3 regions of the Symbiobacterium terraclitae genome follow, and region 3 is predicted to be linked to each of the others. Evidence: riboswitches for the same ligand, from Rfam matches in the RefSeq annotation. Region 3 holds a riboswitch; each other region holds the start of a gene.

Region 1 (5,933 bases), on a different contig from region 3:
TTCAACGGCGGCGAGGAGCGGGTCTTCCCCGGGGAGGAGCGGGTACTGATTCCCTCCCCGAAGGTGGCCACCTACGACCTGAAGCCGGAGATGTCGGCCTACGAGGTCGCCCGCGAGGCGGTGAAGTGGATCGAGCAGGACCGCACGGACTTCATCGTGCTCAACTTCGCCAACCCCGACATGGTGGGCCACACCGGCGTCCTGGAGGCGGCGGTGAAGGCGGTGGAGGCGGTGGACGAGTGCCTGGGCCAGGTGGTGGACGCCCTGCTCGCCAAGGGCGGTGCGGCCATCATCCTCGCCGACCACGGCAACTGCGACCAGATGGTCGACTACGAGACCGGTGCGCCGCACACCAACCACACCCTGAACCCTGTTCCCTGCCTGCTCGTGGACGATCAGCGCATCGGCGCCAGGCTGAAGCCCGGCGTTCTGGCCAACATCGCGCCGACGCTGCTCGAGATCATCGGCCTGCCCAAGCCACCCCAGATGGACGCGGATTCCCTGTTGGTGACTAACGCGGAAGGAGCCTGATCTGGAATGACGACGATCCTGAACGTGCACGCGCGTGAGGTCCTGGATTCCCGCGGCAACCCCACCGTCGAGGTGGAGGTGATCCTCTCCAACGGCATCACCGGCCGGGCGATCGTGCCCTCGGGCGCCTCCACCGGCCAGTTCGAGGCGGTCGAGCTGCGCGACGGCGACAAGGGGCGCTACCTGGGCAAGGGCGTGCTGAACGCCGTCCGGAACGTCAACGAGGTGATCGCCGAGGCCGTGATCGGCCTTGACGCCACTGACCAGGTTGAGCTGGACCAGACGATGATCAGGCTGGACGGCACCCCCAACAAGGGGAAGCTCGGCGCCAACGCCATCCTGGGCGTCTCGCTGGCCGCCGCCCGCGCCGCGTCCAAGGCCCTCGGCATTCCGCTCTACCGCCACGTGGGCGGGCTGACCGCCCGCACCCTGCCCGTGCCGATGATGAACATCATCAACGGCGGCAAGCACGCGGACAACAACGTGGACATGCAGGAGTTCATGATCTTCCCCGCCGGCGCGCCCTCGTTCGCCGAATCGCTGCGGATGGGCGCCGAGGTCTTCCACTCCCTGCGCTCGGTCCTGAAGGGCAAGGGCTACAACACCGCCGTCGGCGACGAGGGCGGCTTCGCCCCCGACCTGAAGTCCAACGAGGAGGCCATCACCGTCATCCTCGAGGCCATCGAGAAGGCCGGCTACAAGCCCGGGCAGGACGTCTTCCTCTGCATGGACGTCGCCTCGTCGGAGTTCTTCAAGGACGGCAAGTACGTGCTGGCCGGCGAGGGCAACAAGGTTCTCACCACCGAGCAGCTGATCGACCTGTGGGACAGCTGGACCCGCCAGTACCCCATCGTCTCCATCGAGGACGGCGTGGCCGAGGACGAGTGGGAGGCGTGGGTCGAGCTGACCCGCCGGATCGGCGACCGGGTGCAGCTGGTGGGCGACGACTTCTTCGTCACCAACACCCAGCGCCTCGCGCGGGGCATCGAGATGAAGGCCGCGAACTCGATCCTGGTCAAGGTCAACCAGATCGGCTCGCTCACCGAGACCCTCGAGGCCGTTGCGATGGCGCACCGGGCCGGTTACACCTCCGTGATGTCGCACCGCTCGGGCGAGACCGAGGACACGACCATCGCCGACCTGGCCGTGGCCCTGAACTGCGGGCAGATCAAGACCGGCGCCCCGTCCCGCACCGACCGCGTGGCGAAGTACAACCAGCTGCTCCGCATCGAGGAGGAGCTGGGCGACGCCGCCATCTTCGCCGGGACGTCGGTCATCAAGGGCCGGAAGTAGGTTGCCGGCCAGGCTCGTCCTCAGCGCGATCAGGGACTGGCCGCCGGCCTCCAACACCATCTGCGCAGACCGGGGTCGCGAACCTTGTCGAGGTTTGGCGGCCCCGGTTCGCGATTGTGCGTCGGTCCATGATGTGGTACAATTGACAAGCTATCAGGGCCAGTATGAGGGGGTGAAGGGATGACGACATTCGTGCTGGTACTTCATACCCTGTTTGCGCTCGGCCTCATCTCGACGGTGCTCATGCAGTCCGGCAAGAGTGCGGGCCTGTCCGGCTCCATCGCCGGCGCGGGTGAGCAGATCTTCGGGAAGAAGAAGGGCCTGGACGAGATCCTCAACCGCTTCAGCATGGCCTTCGCCACGCTGTTCGTCCTGACGTCTGTTCTGATGCTCTTCCTGGAGTCCCGGGGCTAGCTGGCAATACGTAGCGTAAGAACGGCCGGGCGCGCGTGCCCGGCCTTCTGCATTGCGGGGGGAACGCCATGGCCATCGCAGCCCGCAGCAGCGATCCCGTCTTCGTGCGCGGCGGCCCGGTGGGCTGCCTCGCGCTCCACGGCTTCGGTGGTTCGCCGGCCGAGATCGGCCCCATCCTCACCGCCCTGGCCGCCCGGGGGCTCACGGTGTCCGCGCCGCTGCTGCCGGGGCACGGCGCCACCGGGCCCGCCCTTGCGGAGACCAGGTTCCGCCACTGGATCCGCGGTGCGGAGGAGGCCCTCCAGGAACTGGCGGGCAGCTGTACCCAGCTTCACCTGCTGGGCTTCTCGATGGGCGCGCTGATCGCGCTCCACTTGGCCGCACGCCGGGACGTCGGCTCGGTCTGTGCCCTGGCAGCGCCGGTCCTGCTGGACGATCCCCATGCTCTCAGCGGCCGCCTCGCCCGGTACATGCGGGGAGGGCCGCCGCCCACCGCCCTCCGGTCGCTGGTGCGCCTGGCCCGCCTGGTCCGCCGCGAGCTGGTACACGTCCGGGCTCCCGTGCTGGCGATGCAGGGCGACCGCGACCGGTGGATCGCGCCCGACAGCGGGGCGTACCTGGTGCGGCATGTGTCAGGAACGGCCCGCCTGTGCCTCCTGGAGGGGAGGGGGCACTTCGTCGGGCTGGAGCGCGGCCGGGACGAGGTCGCCGCGCAGGTTGCAGACTGGATCACGGTGCGTGCAATCGGGTGCAGACCTTAGTTGGCGCGCCATGCGCCAAAAGCACTATGGCTAAATGGGTCTTTCCCTGAATACCCTATTGTCTGACATTCGGGTACTGTATTTGTGAAGACTGTCACATAGGCAGGTGATCTCCGGTGATCGGACCAGTCCTGCGACGGGCCGAGGCGGGGCGGATGCCTAGCCGGCGAGAGGTGCTCCTGATGCTGCGCGCCGACGAGCGCGAGTACCAGAGCCTGCTGGAGGTGGCCGGGCGCATCTGCCGGCAGATGAAGGGCGACCAGCCGTCCCTGCGCGCCCTGATCGATCTGCAGACCGTTGGTGGATGGGAGCGTGCGCTGGAGGAGGCCGTCCACGCCGCACAGCACGGGAGCGAGTCCGTACTGCTCTGCGCGTCAGCCGACTACGACGCGGTGGAGGAGGTCGCGGTCCTCGTCCGGGAGATCCGCACGCAGACCGGGATGTGGGTCTCGCTCTGCATGGGCGAGCGCCCCTACGACGCCTATGCCCTGTGGCGCCAGGCGGGGGCCGAGGAGTACCTCCTGCCCCACGATTGCTGCAATCCGCACCTGTACGCGCGGCTGCACCCCGGCCACTCGCCGGCGGAGCGGCTCACCCGCTGCCTCTGGCTGCGGGGGCTGAACTACCGCGTCGCCGGCGGGATCTGCGTCGGCGTTCCGGGCCAGACCAGCGAGGACGTCGCGGACGACCTGGAGGTGCTGCGCAACTCGGGCGTGTCCGGGGTTGTACTCCGTTCCGTCTCCGAGGAGGCCGACGTGCTCCGGGTGCTGGCCATTGCCCGTCTGTGCCTGCCCGATGCCGACCTGTGGGTCGCCACCGACGACCCGGTCCAGCAGGCCCGTTCCCTCACGTGCGGGGCCAACATCCTGGCGACCACCCGCCTGGAGGGCACCGGTCCGAGGACGCGCCTGCTGACGCTGGTGACCAGCGGTTGACCTGAAAGGGACAGCGATTCGCTGTTGACGGGTGCTTGAGATCGTGGTAATGTAGGGCTCAACACAACTGCATAGCGTTGACTCTTATCCAGAGTAGGCAGAGGGACTGGCCCGATGAAGCCACGGCAACCGGCACGTTCCCAGGCGTGCAGCGGTGCCAATTCCTGGTGGAAGGCGCTTGCCTTCCCGAAGATGAGAGGCAGCCGGAAGTTGATTTTTCTGTGCGCCTCTTTTTTGGGGCGCACTTTTCTATTGCCGCGAACGGGGTGATACCTGGGTGATCGAACTGAAGGCCCTCACGAAGGTCTTCCGACAGAACGGCCAGGAGACCGAGGCCCTGCGGAACGTCAGCCTGCACGTGCCCAGGGGGCAGATTTTCGGGATCCTCGGCCAGAGCGGTGCGGGAAAATCGACCCTGATTCGCTGCGTCAACCTGCTGGAACGCCCCACGTCTGGGGAGGTGTGGGTTGACGGGCGGGAGATCACCCGGCTCTCGCCCGCCGAGCTCCGGGCGGCACGCCAGGAGATGGGGATGATCTTCCAGCAGTTCAACCTCTTCGACTCCCGCACGGTGGCGGGCAACGTCGCCTACCCGCTGGAGGTAGCGGGCTGGGACAGGAGCCGCATCGCGAGCCGGGTGGCGGAACTGCTGGAGCTGGTAGGGCTGTCGGACAAGGCCCATGCCTATCCGGCGCAGCTCTCCGGCGGGCAGAAGCAGCGCGTGGGCATCGCCCGGGCGCTGGCCCCCGGGCCGAAGCTCCTGCTCTCGGACGAAGCCACCTCGGCGCTGGACCCCGACACCACGCGGTCGGTGCTCGCCCTCCTGCGGGAGATCAACCGGAAGCTCGGGCTGACGATCCTGCTGATCACCCACCAGATGGAGGTCGTGAAGCAGGTGTGCGACTCCGTGGCCATCCTGGAGGGCGGCCGCCTGGTGGAGCAGGGCGGGGTGCTGGAGCTGATCGGCCGCCCCGGCTCCCGGCTCCGGCAGCTGTTCTACGAGCCGTTCCGCGACACCGCGTTCCATCTGCACCCCGGGGGCGTGCTGGCGGCGCTCTTCTTCGTGGGCGACTCGGCCGACGAGCCGCTGATCAGCTCGGTGGTGCGCCAGTTCCAGGTGGACGCGAACATCGTGCAGGGTGCGGTGGAGCGGATTGCGGGCACGACGGTGGGCCGCCTGCTGGTGGAGTTCACCGGCCGGCCCGACGACATCCAGGCGGCGCTGGAGTACCTGGCCCGGCGCGGCGTTTCGCCGGAGGTGATCGAGCGTGGTTGACCTTTGGTCGATGATCCTGACGGCGACGATCGAGACGCTGTACATGACCGGGGTCGCCGCGGCCTTCACGCTGCTGTTCGGCCTGCCCCTCGGCGTGCTGCTGGTGATCACGGACCGGGGCGGCATCTGGGAGGCGCCCCTGCTCAACCGCACGCTGGGCGTGCTGGTCAACATCGGGCGCTCCACGCCCTTCGTGATCCTGATGGTGGCGGTCTCGCCCCTCACCCGGCTGCTCATCGGCCGTTCCATCGGCACCACGGCCGCCATCGTGCCGCTGGTGGTCGCGGCCGTCCCCTTCATGGCCCGGGTGGTGGAGCAGGCCCTGCACGAGGTCGGTTCCGGCCTGATCGAGGCCGCCCTGGCGATGGGCTCCTCTAACTGGCAGGTCGTCACCAAGGTGCTTCTGCCCGAGGCGCTGCCCTCGTTGGTCCGGGGCACGGCGCTGATGCTGGTCAACCTGGTGGGCTACTCGGCCATGGCCGGTGCGATCGGCGGCGGAGGCCTGGGCGACGTCGCCGTCAAGTGGGGATACAACCGGTACCAGCTCGACGTGATGTACGTGAGCCTCGTGGTGCTGGTCGTCATGGTTCAGGTGATGCAGTGGATCGGCGATAGCCTGGCCAACAGGTTTACGCATAAATAGAAAGCGGTCTGCACACAGACTGGGGAGGATGAGCGCCAGATGAAGCGTATCGCGGGTATCCTACTGGTTTCGGTCCTCTC
Region 2 (5,933 bases), on a different contig from region 3:
GGCTCCGCTCAGGTAGATGACGGCGTCCGCACCGGACGCGCGCACCGCCCGCTGCAGGGAGCGGCCGAAGTGGAACGGCGCCGAGCCGCGCGTGTCGAAGACGCCAGCGCCGAGCCGCTCGGCCGCCGCCGCCAGGGCCGGGTAGTTGGTGGCCAGCACCACCTGGTCGAGACCGGCCGCGCGGAACTTGGCCACTGTGTCAAGGGTGACGGCGTGGCGCAGTCCCATCAGGCACTCCTGGAGTTCGTTCTCTGGTTCGGGCCCGCCCTCGAAGATGATCGCTGCCGTGCGCACGGTCGTGCCTCCTAACACGGTACGGCCCCGCCGCCCGATGGCGGCGGGGCCGAAGTCAGCCGCGGCTCAATACTCCGGCTCCAGCAGACCGTAGTCGCCGTCGTGCCGGCGGTAGACCACGTTCACCTTTCCAGTATCGCTGTTGACGAACACGAAGAAGTCGTGCGAGAGCAGGTCCATCTGCAGGATCGCCTCGTCGACGGTGACGGGCTTGACCGGGAACCGCTTGGTCTTGACGACCTTGCCGTCCAGGTCGGCCGCGACGTCCTCGTCGGCCGCCGGCACCGCCTCGACCCCGGCGGAAGCCCCGCGGCGGCGGAGCCGGGAGCGGTACTTCTGCACCTGCTTCTCGAGCTTGTCAGCAACGAGGTCGATGGAGGCGTACATGTCACCCGTGGCCTCCTCGCCCCTCAGGATCAATCCGTTCAGATCCGCAGTAACCTCGATGATATGGCGCCCCCGCTCCACGTAGAGGTTGACCTGCGCCGAGATCGGGTGGTCCACGAACTTCTCGATCTTCCCAAGCTTCTTCTCGACGTACTCGCGAAGCGACCGGGTGATCTCGATGTTCTTGCCGCGTACCGCAACCTGCATAGCGCCAACTCCTCCCTTCTCGACAGGCCCTGCCGGACCTCCATCAGGGCTATGACTTTCTTCCCCTCCGGCATGCCGTTTCCCTGCCGCGGCGCTCCCGCTACCTAACATTATCCTGCATCCGCGGGGCCTTCATCCCCGCGCGGGCAGCGGCTTATGCACACCATGTGCCTATCCCGGCTGTGGATAATGGGGATAAGTCTGTTGATAATGGTTTCTACAAGGAGCGCGCGTGGGGATAACCATGTGGACCCAGGCAGGCGCGCCCGGCGCGGCCGCCGAAAAGAATAGGGGAACGGACCCGGCACAAACTGCAGCCAACCGGACGGAGGTCTCGGGATGGAGAAGGTATTCGAGTTTCCCGCGGGACTCTACGGATTCCCAGATATCAAGCGCTATGTCGTTGCGGACATCCCCGGCGGCGGCGACGTGTTCAAGCAGCTCCTGGCCGTGGACCACCCCGACGTGGGCTTCACGCTGGTCTACCCCTTCGCCCTCTTCCCCGATTACAACCCGGACATCCCGGAGGAGGAGCTGGAGGCGGTCGGCGCCCAGAACGCGGAGCAGGTGCTGCTCTACGCCATCGCCCAAGTGCCGGCGGAGTTCCGGGAGGCGACGGCCAACCTGCGCGCGCCGCTGCTCTTCAACCCCTTCACCCGCAAGGGCCGGCAGGTCATCCTGGCCGACGACCGGTACCGGACCCGCGAGCGCCTCTTCCCCAGCAAGTCCGCCCCCGCAGAGGAGGCCCCCTGATGCTCGTGCTCACCAGACGGCTGGACGAGTCCATCCTCATCGGCGACGACATCGAGATCAAGATCGTGCAGGTGCGGGGCACCGGCCCCCAGGCGGTGGTGCGGCTGGGCATCACGGCCCCCCGCTCGGTCACCGTGCTGCGCAAGGAGATCTACGACGAGGTGGTGGCCGCCAACCGGCAGTCGGCGCAGGGGGCCGCACTGCTCCCGGCCGAGCTGCTCCAAGCCCTCGCGCCGCATCCGCCTGGCAAGGGTGGCGCTGGCGATCGGGAGGAAGGTCAGAGATCATAGCCGGACCCGGCGAATCCGGCCCTGGCGGCGGGAATCGGCTTGTCCGACACCGCGAGCACGGCCAGGTTCACGCTCCTGGCCCCCGTGGCCCACAGCACCGCGGCCGCCGCGGCCGCCGTCGCACCGGTCGTCAGCACGTCGTCCACCAACAGGGCGTCCCTGCCCGCCCAGGCGGGGATCCGCCCCCTGCGCACGCCGAAGGCGCCGGCCAGGTTGCGCCATCGCTCCGCGCGGTCCCGCCGGGTCTGCTCACCGGTGCGCCGCAGCCGGACCAGATCGCCCTCCACAACGGGCGCGCCCAGCTGGGCGGCGAGCCCCGCGGCGATGCGCTCGGCCTGGTTGTAGCCCCGGTCCCGCTGCCTGCTGGGGTGCAGCGGGATCGGGATGATCACCTCGGGCGGCTCCTGCACCCGGGCCGCCAGGTAGCCGCCGAGGGCCACCCCCAGCGCCTGGCGCCCGCGAAACTTCACGTGGTGCACGGCCGTCCGCAGCACCCCCCGGTGCAGTCCCAGCGCCCAGACGCGGCCGAAGGGCGGCGGGTCCGCACACTCCGCGCAGAACCCGGTGCCACCCGCGATGGGGCGGCTGCAGTTGGCGCAGAGGCGCGCCTCCGGATCGAAGGGCATCGCGGCCCAGCAGGCGTCGCACACCGGCACCGTTTCGGCGATGGTCGCCAGCGGCGGCGGCGGTTCGGCCAGCGGCCCGTCGCAGGTCAGGCACGTGCTGCGGGGCGGCCAGAGGATGGACACCAGCCCCTCGATGATGGTGCGCAGCAATGCACTCACCCCCGGGCGAGCTTCGCCGCGGGGGTGTTGTTATCCTTCTTTTTCCAGCTCGCCGTTCAGGTCCACCACGACGACCCTGGTGGCCGATGCCGCCGCCGCTGCCCTGGCGACCGCCTCGCTGCGCGGCAGGTGGCCCAGCTCCAGCACCGGCGCCAGCCCGAGGCGGCGCGCCAGCCGGGACAGCATCGCCGCCGACTCGTCCCGCGAGCCCAGGTCCACCAGCACCAGCTCCGCGTCCACCTGTCGCGCCAGGCGGCTCAGCGCATCCTCCAGCCACTCCGCCTGGTCGCGCACCAGCACGACGTAGGCCACTCGCTCCTCCGCCAGGCGGATGCGGGCGAGCAGCCCCGCCACCCGTGCGACGGCGGCAACCGCACCGTATGCCGCCAGGGCCAGCAAGCCCCAGAAGAAGGCGCCCTCGCGCACCGCCTCTCCCTCCCGATCTGTAAGGTATGAGGGAGCGTGAGCAGGCGGTACCGCGCGGCGGCGGTCGCCGACGTGCGGCGCCGCCGCCGCGCGCACCAGGGACCCGGGCAGCGGCGCCAGCGAGCACGTCATCCGCGGTACCGTGTGCACGCCGGTGCCGCGGGAGAACGGCACCCAGGAGCGAGCAGTGCTGCAACGGGCCGCGAACGCCGGTGCCCCGGGGAACGGCGCCGACCAGCGCGAACGGCGGCAAAAAAGAAACACGCCGGCTTACCGGCGTGCTCTTCACTTGTGTTACAGCCCCGCCCGCTCCCGCAGCTCGGCGGCGCGATCGGTGCGCTCCCACGGCAGGTCGAGGTCGGGCCGGCCGAAGTGGCCGTAGGCGGCGGTCTGCCGGTAGATCGGCCGGCGCAGGTCCAGGTCGCGGATGATCGCGCCCGGGCGCAGGTCGAAGGTCTCCCGCACGATCTCGGCGATGCGCTCGTCGGGCAGCCGGCCGGTGCCGAAGGTCGTCACCAGGATGGAGACGGGCTGGGCCACGCCGATGGCGTAGGCCAGCTGGACCTCGCAGCGGCTGGCCAGGCCCGCGGCCACGATGTTCTTCGCCACCCAGCGGGCGGCGTAGGCGCCGGACCGGTCGACCTTCGTCGGGTCCTTGCCCGAGAAGGCGCCGCCGCCGTGGCGGGCGTAACCGCCGTAGGTGTCCACGATGATCTTCCGGCCGGTGAGCCCGGTGTCGCCCTGCGGGCCGCCCACCACGAACCGCCCGGTGGGGTTGATGAAATACCGGGTGCGGTCGTCCAGCAGCCTGCGATCGATCACCTCATGGATGACGTGCTCGATCACGTCCTTGCGGATCTGCTCCTGCGTGGTGTCCGGGTCGTGCTGGGTGGAGACGACGACGGTGTCGATCCGCGCCGGGCGGCCGTCGACGTACTCCACGGTCACCTGGGTCTTGCCGTCGGGCCGCAGGTAAGGCAGCGTGCCGTTCTTGCGCACCTGCGCCAGGCGGCGCGCCAGGCGGTGCGCCAGGCTGATCGGCATGGGCATCAGCTCCGGCGTCTCGTCGCAGGCGAAGCCGAACATCATGCCCTGGTCGCCGGCGCCGATCTCCAGCTCCTTCTCCGTCACCTGCCCCCGCACCTCGATCGCCACATCGACGCCCTGCGCGATGTCGGGCGACTGCGGGTCGATGGCGGTCATCACGCCGCAGGTCGAGCCGTCGAAGCCGTACTTGGCACGGGTGTACCCGATGTCGCGGACCACGTCGCGCACCAGGCCGGCAATGTCGACCCACGCGTCGGTGGTGATCTCGCCGGACACGATCACGAGGCCGGTCGTCAGCATGGTCTCGCACGCCACGCGGGCCCTGGGGTCGAGGGTCAGAAGGGCGTCAAGCACTGCGTCGGAAATCTGGTCCGCCATCTTGTCGGGGTGGCCCTCGGTGACGGACTCAGACGTGAAGAGATACCTCCCCTTCGGCTCAATCATGGTACTCCGCTACCTCCTCTAGCACGGCTCACGGCCGACGGCACTGGCACACATCAAAACCCTCTTCGAAACGAAGAGGGTTGAATGATGCTGCTCTTCCCTCTTATCTTCCGGGTCGTCCGCCCGGCTGGATTTGGCACCTCACCCGCTCCGCGCAGGCCGGTTGCCGAAGCTTCATTGGGCCAGTCCCTCCGCTTCTCTCGATAAGAGTATTCAGTTCTACATGCTCTGCCTAGAATACCACCCGTGGGTTATGGTGTCAAGCAAGGGCGATGCGCGCCAGAACCGGCGCCGCATTGCACCTCTATCCTGCCCCGTTGGCCAGCGAACCATCCACCAGCGCGAACTTCAGCGTGGCCTCCGCCTTCAGGTCGTCGCCCACGTACGCCTTCCCCTTGCCGACGCCGAGCCCCCGGCGCATGGCCACCAGCTCCACCTCGAGGCGGAGCTGGTCTCCGGGCACCACCGGACGGCGGAAGCGGGCGTCGTCGATGCCGGCAAACAGCGGCACCTTGCCCGCGTGCTCAGGCTGCGAGAGCACCGCCACGGCCCCGGCCTGCGCCATGGCCTCCAGGATCAGCACCCCCGGGAAGATGGGATTGCCCGGGTAGTGCCCCTGGAAGACGGGCTCGTTGGCCGACAGGTTCTTCACCGCCACCACGCGCTTTCCCGGCTCAAGCTCCAGCACCCGGTCGATCATCAGCATCGGGTACCTGTGCGGGATGATCTCCATGATCTGCCTGATATCCAGCGGGTACGCCCCCCCGATCCGTGGAATTCTTATGTTCAGTATTCCCCAGTTGCGCCGTCTCTCCTCTCACGGAAGGGTTGACTAACATGTAGGAGAGCGGTAGCATTACCCTACGGGGTATGGCTCAAGACAACCGGAGGTGTCATACAGGATGATCAAGGTCACCCCGGAAGCCGCCGCGGAGATCGCCCGGCGCCTGGAGGGCAAGCCGGAGAAGGTCGGCTTCCGCATCTACGTGCAGGGGTTCGGTTGAGGCGGTCCCAGCCTGGGCCTGGCTCTGGAAGAGCCAGCCGAGTCCGACGTGACGATCGTGAACGAGGGCATGCGCGTCTACCTGGAAGACCGCGTAGCGCGGTGGTTCGACGGGGCCGAGCTCGGCTTCCAGTCGGACCCATGGGGCGGGGAGTTCACCTTCCAACACCCCAACCTGGGAGGCTGCTAGGCACATACGGGGAGCGGGTCTCCGCTCTGCTCGCGGATGTACTGGGGGTCAAAGGCCCCCAGTACTTTCGTGCTGTGCGCAAGATCAATCCCGGGGGCGATGCCGCC
Region 3 (5,933 bases):
GACCCGCAGCAGCTGTGGGAGTTCGACATCTTCGGCAAGTCGCTGCACGAACTGGTGCAGGAGGGGATCCGGGCGAAGCTGCACCGGATGCCGACCGACGCCCAGGTCAAGCTGCAGGAGACCCTCAGCCGGATCATCAACGAGGGCTCCGGCGGGCTGATCTGCATCATTATCTGAGTCGGGAGGGGGCCGGAGCGTTGATCGAAGTCAGGAGGGGGGCGGAGCCCCCCTCCCGACACCCACCCCCTGGCAGTTGCAGGTCTCGACGCCGATGAACCCCAACCTGTGGAGCCCGAAGGTGCAGGGCCTGAGTCGGATAGACCCCAGAATGCAGAGTCCCCGCCCGCAGAACCAGAAGCCGAGGAGACGCTGGGGCGGTTCGCAGCGCTGGTGACGGCGGGTGACACCGTCGTCAGAACCCGGGACGGGTCCTGGGTGATCACCGAGCTGTCGGGAACGAGTCGGCCGCGGCCGCTGTGAGCGCGACCGAGGCGGGCGGCGCCATCCGCCGTGAGGGGAGGCGCTGCCTGGCGAATGGGAACGGGAGGGGGCAATCCCCCTCCCGTCTCGTACTCAGACCGACAGCCTACTTCCTGATGATCAGTACCTTCCAGACATCGGGGCCCTGCTGCTCGTATTCCCAGTCGAACGTGCCGGGGCGCTCCGCGGCGAACTGGTAGTACAGGGGCTTGGGATCGTGGTCGTTCACGAGCCGCATCTGCCCGCCCGGGGGCAGGTTCTCGAAGGTCTCGAAGATGAGCGGGTGCCGGCGGAAGGGCGGGATCTCGCGCACATCAAGCTCCTTGACGTCCATCGGTGCACACCACCTTCATTGAGAGTCAGTCTCAATGATACCCGTGATGGATGAAGCTTAAGTGACGCGCGTCACCAATCGTCCTGGTCAACCCCAAGAGCTGCCCGCACAAGGGTGTGCCGCGCCACCCGTCGGTATGCGTGCTGGGTTGCTCCGTATCCGGCGCGGCGCTCAGGCTGCAGACGAAATCCGGGTGGTCCCTCGAGCGCTCTGTCCGCCGAGCCACGCTGAACTGACCACAGAGGGGGTGCTCACTCATGATCCGTCGAGGCTCGCTGCTTGCGCTCGGGATGACTGCCGCGCTCGCCATCCTGGTGTATGGATCCACAAGCCTGGCAACGGCTCAGTGGAGACTGAAGTCCGAACCATCCATCGCCGCAGGCCCGGATCTTCCTGCGGGGGCTGGTCACGGGACCGTTCACAGGTGAAGTGTCAGTGTTTCTACAGCCCACGGACCGCTCCGAATCAGGAGCGGCCCTGCCTCGTGATCATTCACATTTCAAACAGGCTGGAGATCGACTCGCCGGTGGTCACCCGGTCGATGGCGGCGGCCAGCAGGGGGGCGACCGAGAGTTCGGTCACCTTGGGCGGGAGGTCCTGGTGCGGAAGCGTGTTGGTCACCACCACCTCGTCGATCGCGCTCTGCTGCAGCCGCTCCAGGGCGTTGTCCGCGAAGAGGGCGTGGGTGGCGCAGACGTAGATGGCGGAGGCGCCCTGCTCGTGCAGCACCTCGGCGGCGGCCAGCAGGGTGGAGCCCGTGGCGATCTCATCCTCGAAGACGATGGCCTCCCGCCCCCGGACGTCGCCGATGAACGCCGTGATCGCTACGGTGTCCGTGTTGCCGTGCCGGTGCTTCTCCATGATCGCCAGCGGGATGTTCAGGGCCCGGGCGAAGGTCAGGGCCCGCTTGGCGGCGCCGGCGTCGGTGGCCACCGCCACCGGGGCGACGAGGCCCTTGGTGCGCATGTACTGGGCGAACAGCGTGGTCGCCGTCAGATGGTCGCAGGGGATGGAGAAGAAGCCCTGGATCTGCGGCGAGTGCAGGTCGATCGTCATGACCCGGTCGGCGCCCGCCGTGGTGAGCAGGTCTGCCACCAGGCGCGCCGTGATCGGGACGCGGGGTTGGTCCTTCTTGTCGGAACGGCCGTAGGGGTAGTAGGGGAGGACCGCGGTAATGCGCCCGGCTGAGGCCCGCTTGAGGGCGTCGATCATGATCAGCGTCTCCATCAGGTTCTCGTCCACCGGCGGGCAGGAGGTCTGCACGACGAAGACCTCGCGCTCCCGCACGTTCTCCTCGATCTGGACGAACAGGTTGTCGTTCTTGAACTTCATGACCTGAGCCCTGGCCAGCTCTACACCGAGGTGCTGACAGATCTCGCGCGCCAGATACCTGCTTGCCCGGCCAGAGAAGATCTTGCGACCGGCGATCACTTCCAGTATCCTCCCTTACTTCCCGTGAAAAAAGTCATAGGCATAGCCTTCGTGAAATGGGGGATGTTACCCTGCTGCCGCTAAGGCCGGGGAGTCCACACCGCGTCCGGCTATTGACAGCCGCAGCACCGGCATGTTAGTATCCTTCCTAAATCTGAGACAACTGCATATCGTACGCCGTCCCGACGGAGAACGCTCCGGCGGGCTCTTATCCAGAGAGGTGGAGGGAACTGGCCCGATGAAACCCGGCAACCCAGGGCGCCCGGTGGCGTCTGAAGGTGCCAATTCCACCGGCGGCTCACGCCGTCGGAAGATAAGAGAGCGGGCCAGAGCCAATGCCAGTTCATATCGGGCCGCTCCCTTATCGGGGGCGGCCTTGAGTGTTAGCGGCAAGTGTGCAAGGCGTCAGGGGAGGTAGTCGGTTCATGCAGTTCGTCCTGGGCGGAATCTCGTTCGTGGCGTTCATGGCGCTTGTCAGATGGGGGCTTGACATGAACTGGCCGCTGGCCGTCATCGCCGGCGCAGTCTGGTCGGTGGCCGTCACGTCGCTCGTGCGGGCTGCCCGCGACCGGCATCTGTCCCGGATCAGGATGAGCGGCTTCACCTGGCTTGCCGCGGTTCTGACGAACTTCGTCGCGCTGCTGGGCGTCCACGCGCTGGACCTGCCCACGCCTGAGTATAACTTCGCCGCCGGCATCCTCGTGCTCGCCGTCGGGGCCGCCAACGTTGCCCTGGGCATGCTCGGTGCGGCGGCGGTCGTGAAGCCGGAGAAATGAAGGGGGTGGACGGGTGGCTGCGGTGCCGGTTCCCACGCTGCTGTCGCACCGGCAGTACGCGCGGGTCGCGAGCTTTGCGGATCCCCTGGTCCTGGAGAGCGGGCGCACCCTGAAGGCGGTGACCCTCTGCTACGAAGTCTTCGGCCGGCTCAACCCCGAGGGCGACAACGCCATCCTCGTCTGCCACGCCCTCACGGGCGACAGCCACGTCGCCGGGCGCTACCGCCCGGACGATCCGAAGCCGGGCTGGTGGGACGATGCGGTGGGGCCCGGCAAGGCGCTGGACACCGAACGCTACTGCGTGATCTGCTCCAACGTCATCGGCGGGTGCCAGGGCTCGACCGGACCCGGCTCGGCCAACCCCGACACCGGCCGGCCCTACGGCCTCGACTTCCCCATCGTCACGCCGCGCGACATGGTGCGGGCGCAGGCCCGGCTTCTGGATCAGCTGGGCGTGCGGCGGCTGGTGGCCGTCGTCGGCGGCTCGCTGGGCGCCATGCAGGCGCTGGAGTGGGCCGCCACCTATCCGGACCGCATGCGGGGCGTCATCCCCATCGGCGGGGCCGGCCGTTTCCATCCGCAGGGCATCGCCTTCAACGAGGTACAGCGCCAGGCCATCCTGAACGACCCGGACTTCCGGGGCGGCCAGTACTACGGTACGCCGGGACCCGTGCGCGGGCTGGCGACGGCCCGGATGCTGGGCATGATCACCTACCGGTCCGACGAGTCCATGTGGACGCAGTTCGGCCGAGAGGTGCGCGGCGAGGGCAGCCCGCTGGACCGGGGATTCGGCGTGGCGTTCCAGGTGGAATCCTACCTGCACTACCAGGGCCAGAAGCTCGTGGAGCGGTTCGACGCCAACTCCTACCTCTACCTCACCCGGGCCATGGACCTGATGGACCTCGGGCGGGGCCGGGGCTCCTACGAGGCGGCACACGCCCTGATCCGGGCGAAGGTACTGGCCGTGGGCATCCGCTCGGACCTGCTCTTCCCGCCCTACCTGCAGCAGGAGACGGTCAACCTGGTGCGGGCGGCCGGCGGGTGGGCCGAGTACGTGGAGATGGACTCGCCGTGGGGGCACGACGCCTTCCTGGTGGACTTCCACCTGATCGAGGAGCCCATCCGGCGCTTCCTGGAGTCACTGGAGTACGACGATTGACGCATGGACGGGTTCGCGTGGCGGGTGTATAATCGACAGCGTTATTCCTCCATCTGTGCAAGGGAGGTGGGCTCATGGACGATTTGGGGAAAGCCGGCAAACGGCTGCTGCCGACCGCGAGGATGACGCGCGAAGCCCACCTCGGGGGTGAGTGAACCCGTTCAAGCACGCCAAAGCATAGAGGAGGAGAGGGCGCTCTTGGGTATTGTCGTGCAGAAGTACGGCGGCTCGTCGGTGGCCACCGCCGAGAAGTACCGCCGGGTGGCCAGGCGCATCGCCTGGCGGAAGCAGCAGGGATACGACCTCGTGGTTGTCGTGAGCGCCCCCGGCGACATGACCGACGACCTGATCGAGCGGGCGAAGGGCATCACGCAGCGCCCCTCGGCCCGCGAGATGGACGTGCTCCTTTCGACGGGCGAGCAGGTCTCCATCGCCCTGCTGGCGATGGCCCTGCACGAGCTCGGTGTGCCGGCCGTCTCGCTTACCGGCCCCCAGGCCGGATTCCGGACCGATGACAACCACCGGGCGGCGCGCATCCAGCACATTGACACAGCGCGGATCAAGCAGGAGCTGGCCGAGGGCAAGGTGGTCATCGTGGCGGGCTTCCAGGGGCTGGACGACCACGGCGACATCACGACGCTGGGGCGCGGCGGCTCAGACGCCTCGGCCATCGCCCTGGCCGCGTACCTGGAGGCGGAGGCCTGTCAGATCTTCACCGACGTCGACGGCGTCTACTCGGCTGACCCCCGGCTGGTGCCGACGGCCGGCCGCCTGGACGAGATCAGCTACGACGAGATCCTGGAGCTGGCCGCGGCCGGCGCACAGGTGATGCAGCTCCGCTCCGTGGAGCTGGCAAAGCAGTATGGCGTGGAGTTTGAAGTACTTAGCTCCCTCGCCCCGCTGCCCGATGAGGGCGGCGAGGAGCGGGGTACGAAGGTGGTGGCGCAGTTGAGCCCGAGCAACCCGCGCATCGTCTCCGGCGTGGCCGTGGACTCGAAGGTCGCCCACATCACGCTGGTGGGTCTGCCCGACCGGCCGGGCGTGGCCTTCCGGGTTTTCAAGGCGCTGGGCGACGCCCGGATCAACCTCGACATGATTGTGCAGTCCATCGGCACGGCCAACGGAGGCGGCCCGACGGCCGACATCTCCTTCACCTGCGCCCGGGACGACCTCGATCTGGCGCTGGAGGTCTGCAACAGCGTGCTGCCCGAGTTTCCCGGCGCCCGCGTGCTGTACGACACGGACGTGGCCAAGGTCTCCATCGTCGGCTCCGGCGTGGCGTCCAACTACGGCGTCGCCGCGAAGATGTTCGAGGCGCTGGCGGAGAAGGGGATCAACATCGAGCTGATCACCGGGTCCGAGATCAAGATCTCGTGCCTGGTGCGCGCCTCGCAGGCCGTGGAGGCCGTGCGGGCCGTGCACGACAAGTTCCAGCTGGGCAAGCTGGCGCCGGTGATGCAGTAACAGGGACGAGAGCGGTGCGGGCCTCCCTCCGGGGAGGCCCGCCGCTGCCACTGTACGCCCGGGCGTGCGGCCGCCGTGGAGGCGGCCGGGGCACCCGGAGACAGCAGGAAGATATGGCCTGCCTGCGGTAATACTCCAAATGGCGCGGAGATGGCGCGCCAGCATCACAGGAGGTGCGTAACATGAGTGACCTGCTGACGCCGGCGTCCCTGCTGGAGATGATGGAGGGCAACCGGCGGCTGACTTTGCGTGTGGCCGAGGCCTTCCCGGAGGAGAAGCTGTTCAGCTT

The links. Region 3 has a riboswitch for S-adenosylmethionine ahead of J2Z79_RS01150 (hypothetical protein). Riboswitches for the same ligand answer to the same signal wherever they lie in the genome.
Region 1: another riboswitch for S-adenosylmethionine. It lies ahead of J2Z79_RS17635 (methionine ABC transporter ATP-binding protein); the one in region 3 lies ahead of J2Z79_RS01150 (hypothetical protein).
Region 2: another riboswitch for S-adenosylmethionine. It lies ahead of metK (methionine adenosyltransferase); the one in region 3 lies ahead of J2Z79_RS01150 (hypothetical protein).

What each region holds. Positions count from the first base shown of each region.
Region 1 is NZ_JAGGLG010000049.1:3,079-9,011, forward strand. It holds gene gpmI (2,3-bisphosphoglycerate-independent phosphoglycerate mutase) at 1-531, shown strand, start outside; gene eno (phosphopyruvate hydratase) at 538-1,824, shown strand; gene secG (preprotein translocase subunit SecG) at 2,005-2,238, shown strand; gene J2Z79_RS17625 (alpha/beta hydrolase) at 2,307-2,999, shown strand; gene J2Z79_RS17630 (biotin synthase BioB) at 3,155-3,934, shown strand; SAM riboswitch class I at 4,016-4,133, shown strand; gene J2Z79_RS17635 (methionine ABC transporter ATP-binding protein) at 4,212-5,210, shown strand; gene J2Z79_RS17640 (methionine ABC transporter permease) at 5,203-5,853, shown strand; gene J2Z79_RS17645 (MetQ/NlpA family ABC transporter substrate-binding protein) at 5,893-5,933, shown strand, end outside.
Region 2 is NZ_JAGGLG010000035.1:37,276-43,208, reverse strand. It holds gene J2Z79_RS19035 (glycosyltransferase family protein) at 1-294, opposite strand, end outside; gene hpf (ribosome hibernation-promoting factor, HPF/YfiA family) at 361-888, opposite strand; gene J2Z79_RS15995 (flagellar assembly protein FliW) at 1,228-1,641, shown strand; gene csrA (carbon storage regulator CsrA) at 1,641-1,931, shown strand; gene J2Z79_RS15985 (ComFC family protein) at 1,919-2,707, opposite strand; gene J2Z79_RS15980 (glycosyltransferase family A protein) at 2,747-3,142, opposite strand; gene metK (methionine adenosyltransferase) at 3,437-4,633, opposite strand; SAM riboswitch class I at 4,734-4,843, opposite strand; gene fabZ (3-hydroxyacyl-ACP dehydratase FabZ) at 4,938-5,384, opposite strand; gene J2Z79_RS15965 (hypothetical protein) at 5,686-5,826, shown strand.
Region 3 is NZ_JAGGLG010000001.1:223,825-229,757, reverse strand. It holds gene spoIVA (stage IV sporulation protein A) at 1-177, shown strand, start outside; gene J2Z79_RS01160 (DUF2249 domain-containing protein) at 587-814, opposite strand; gene J2Z79_RS01155 (ribose-phosphate diphosphokinase) at 1,307-2,245, opposite strand; SAM riboswitch class I at 2,451-2,565, shown strand; gene J2Z79_RS01150 (hypothetical protein) at 2,671-3,021, shown strand; gene metX (homoserine O-acetyltransferase MetX) at 3,035-4,180, shown strand; gene J2Z79_RS01140 (aspartate kinase) at 4,379-5,644, shown strand; gene J2Z79_RS01135 (DinB family protein) at 5,827-5,933, shown strand, end outside.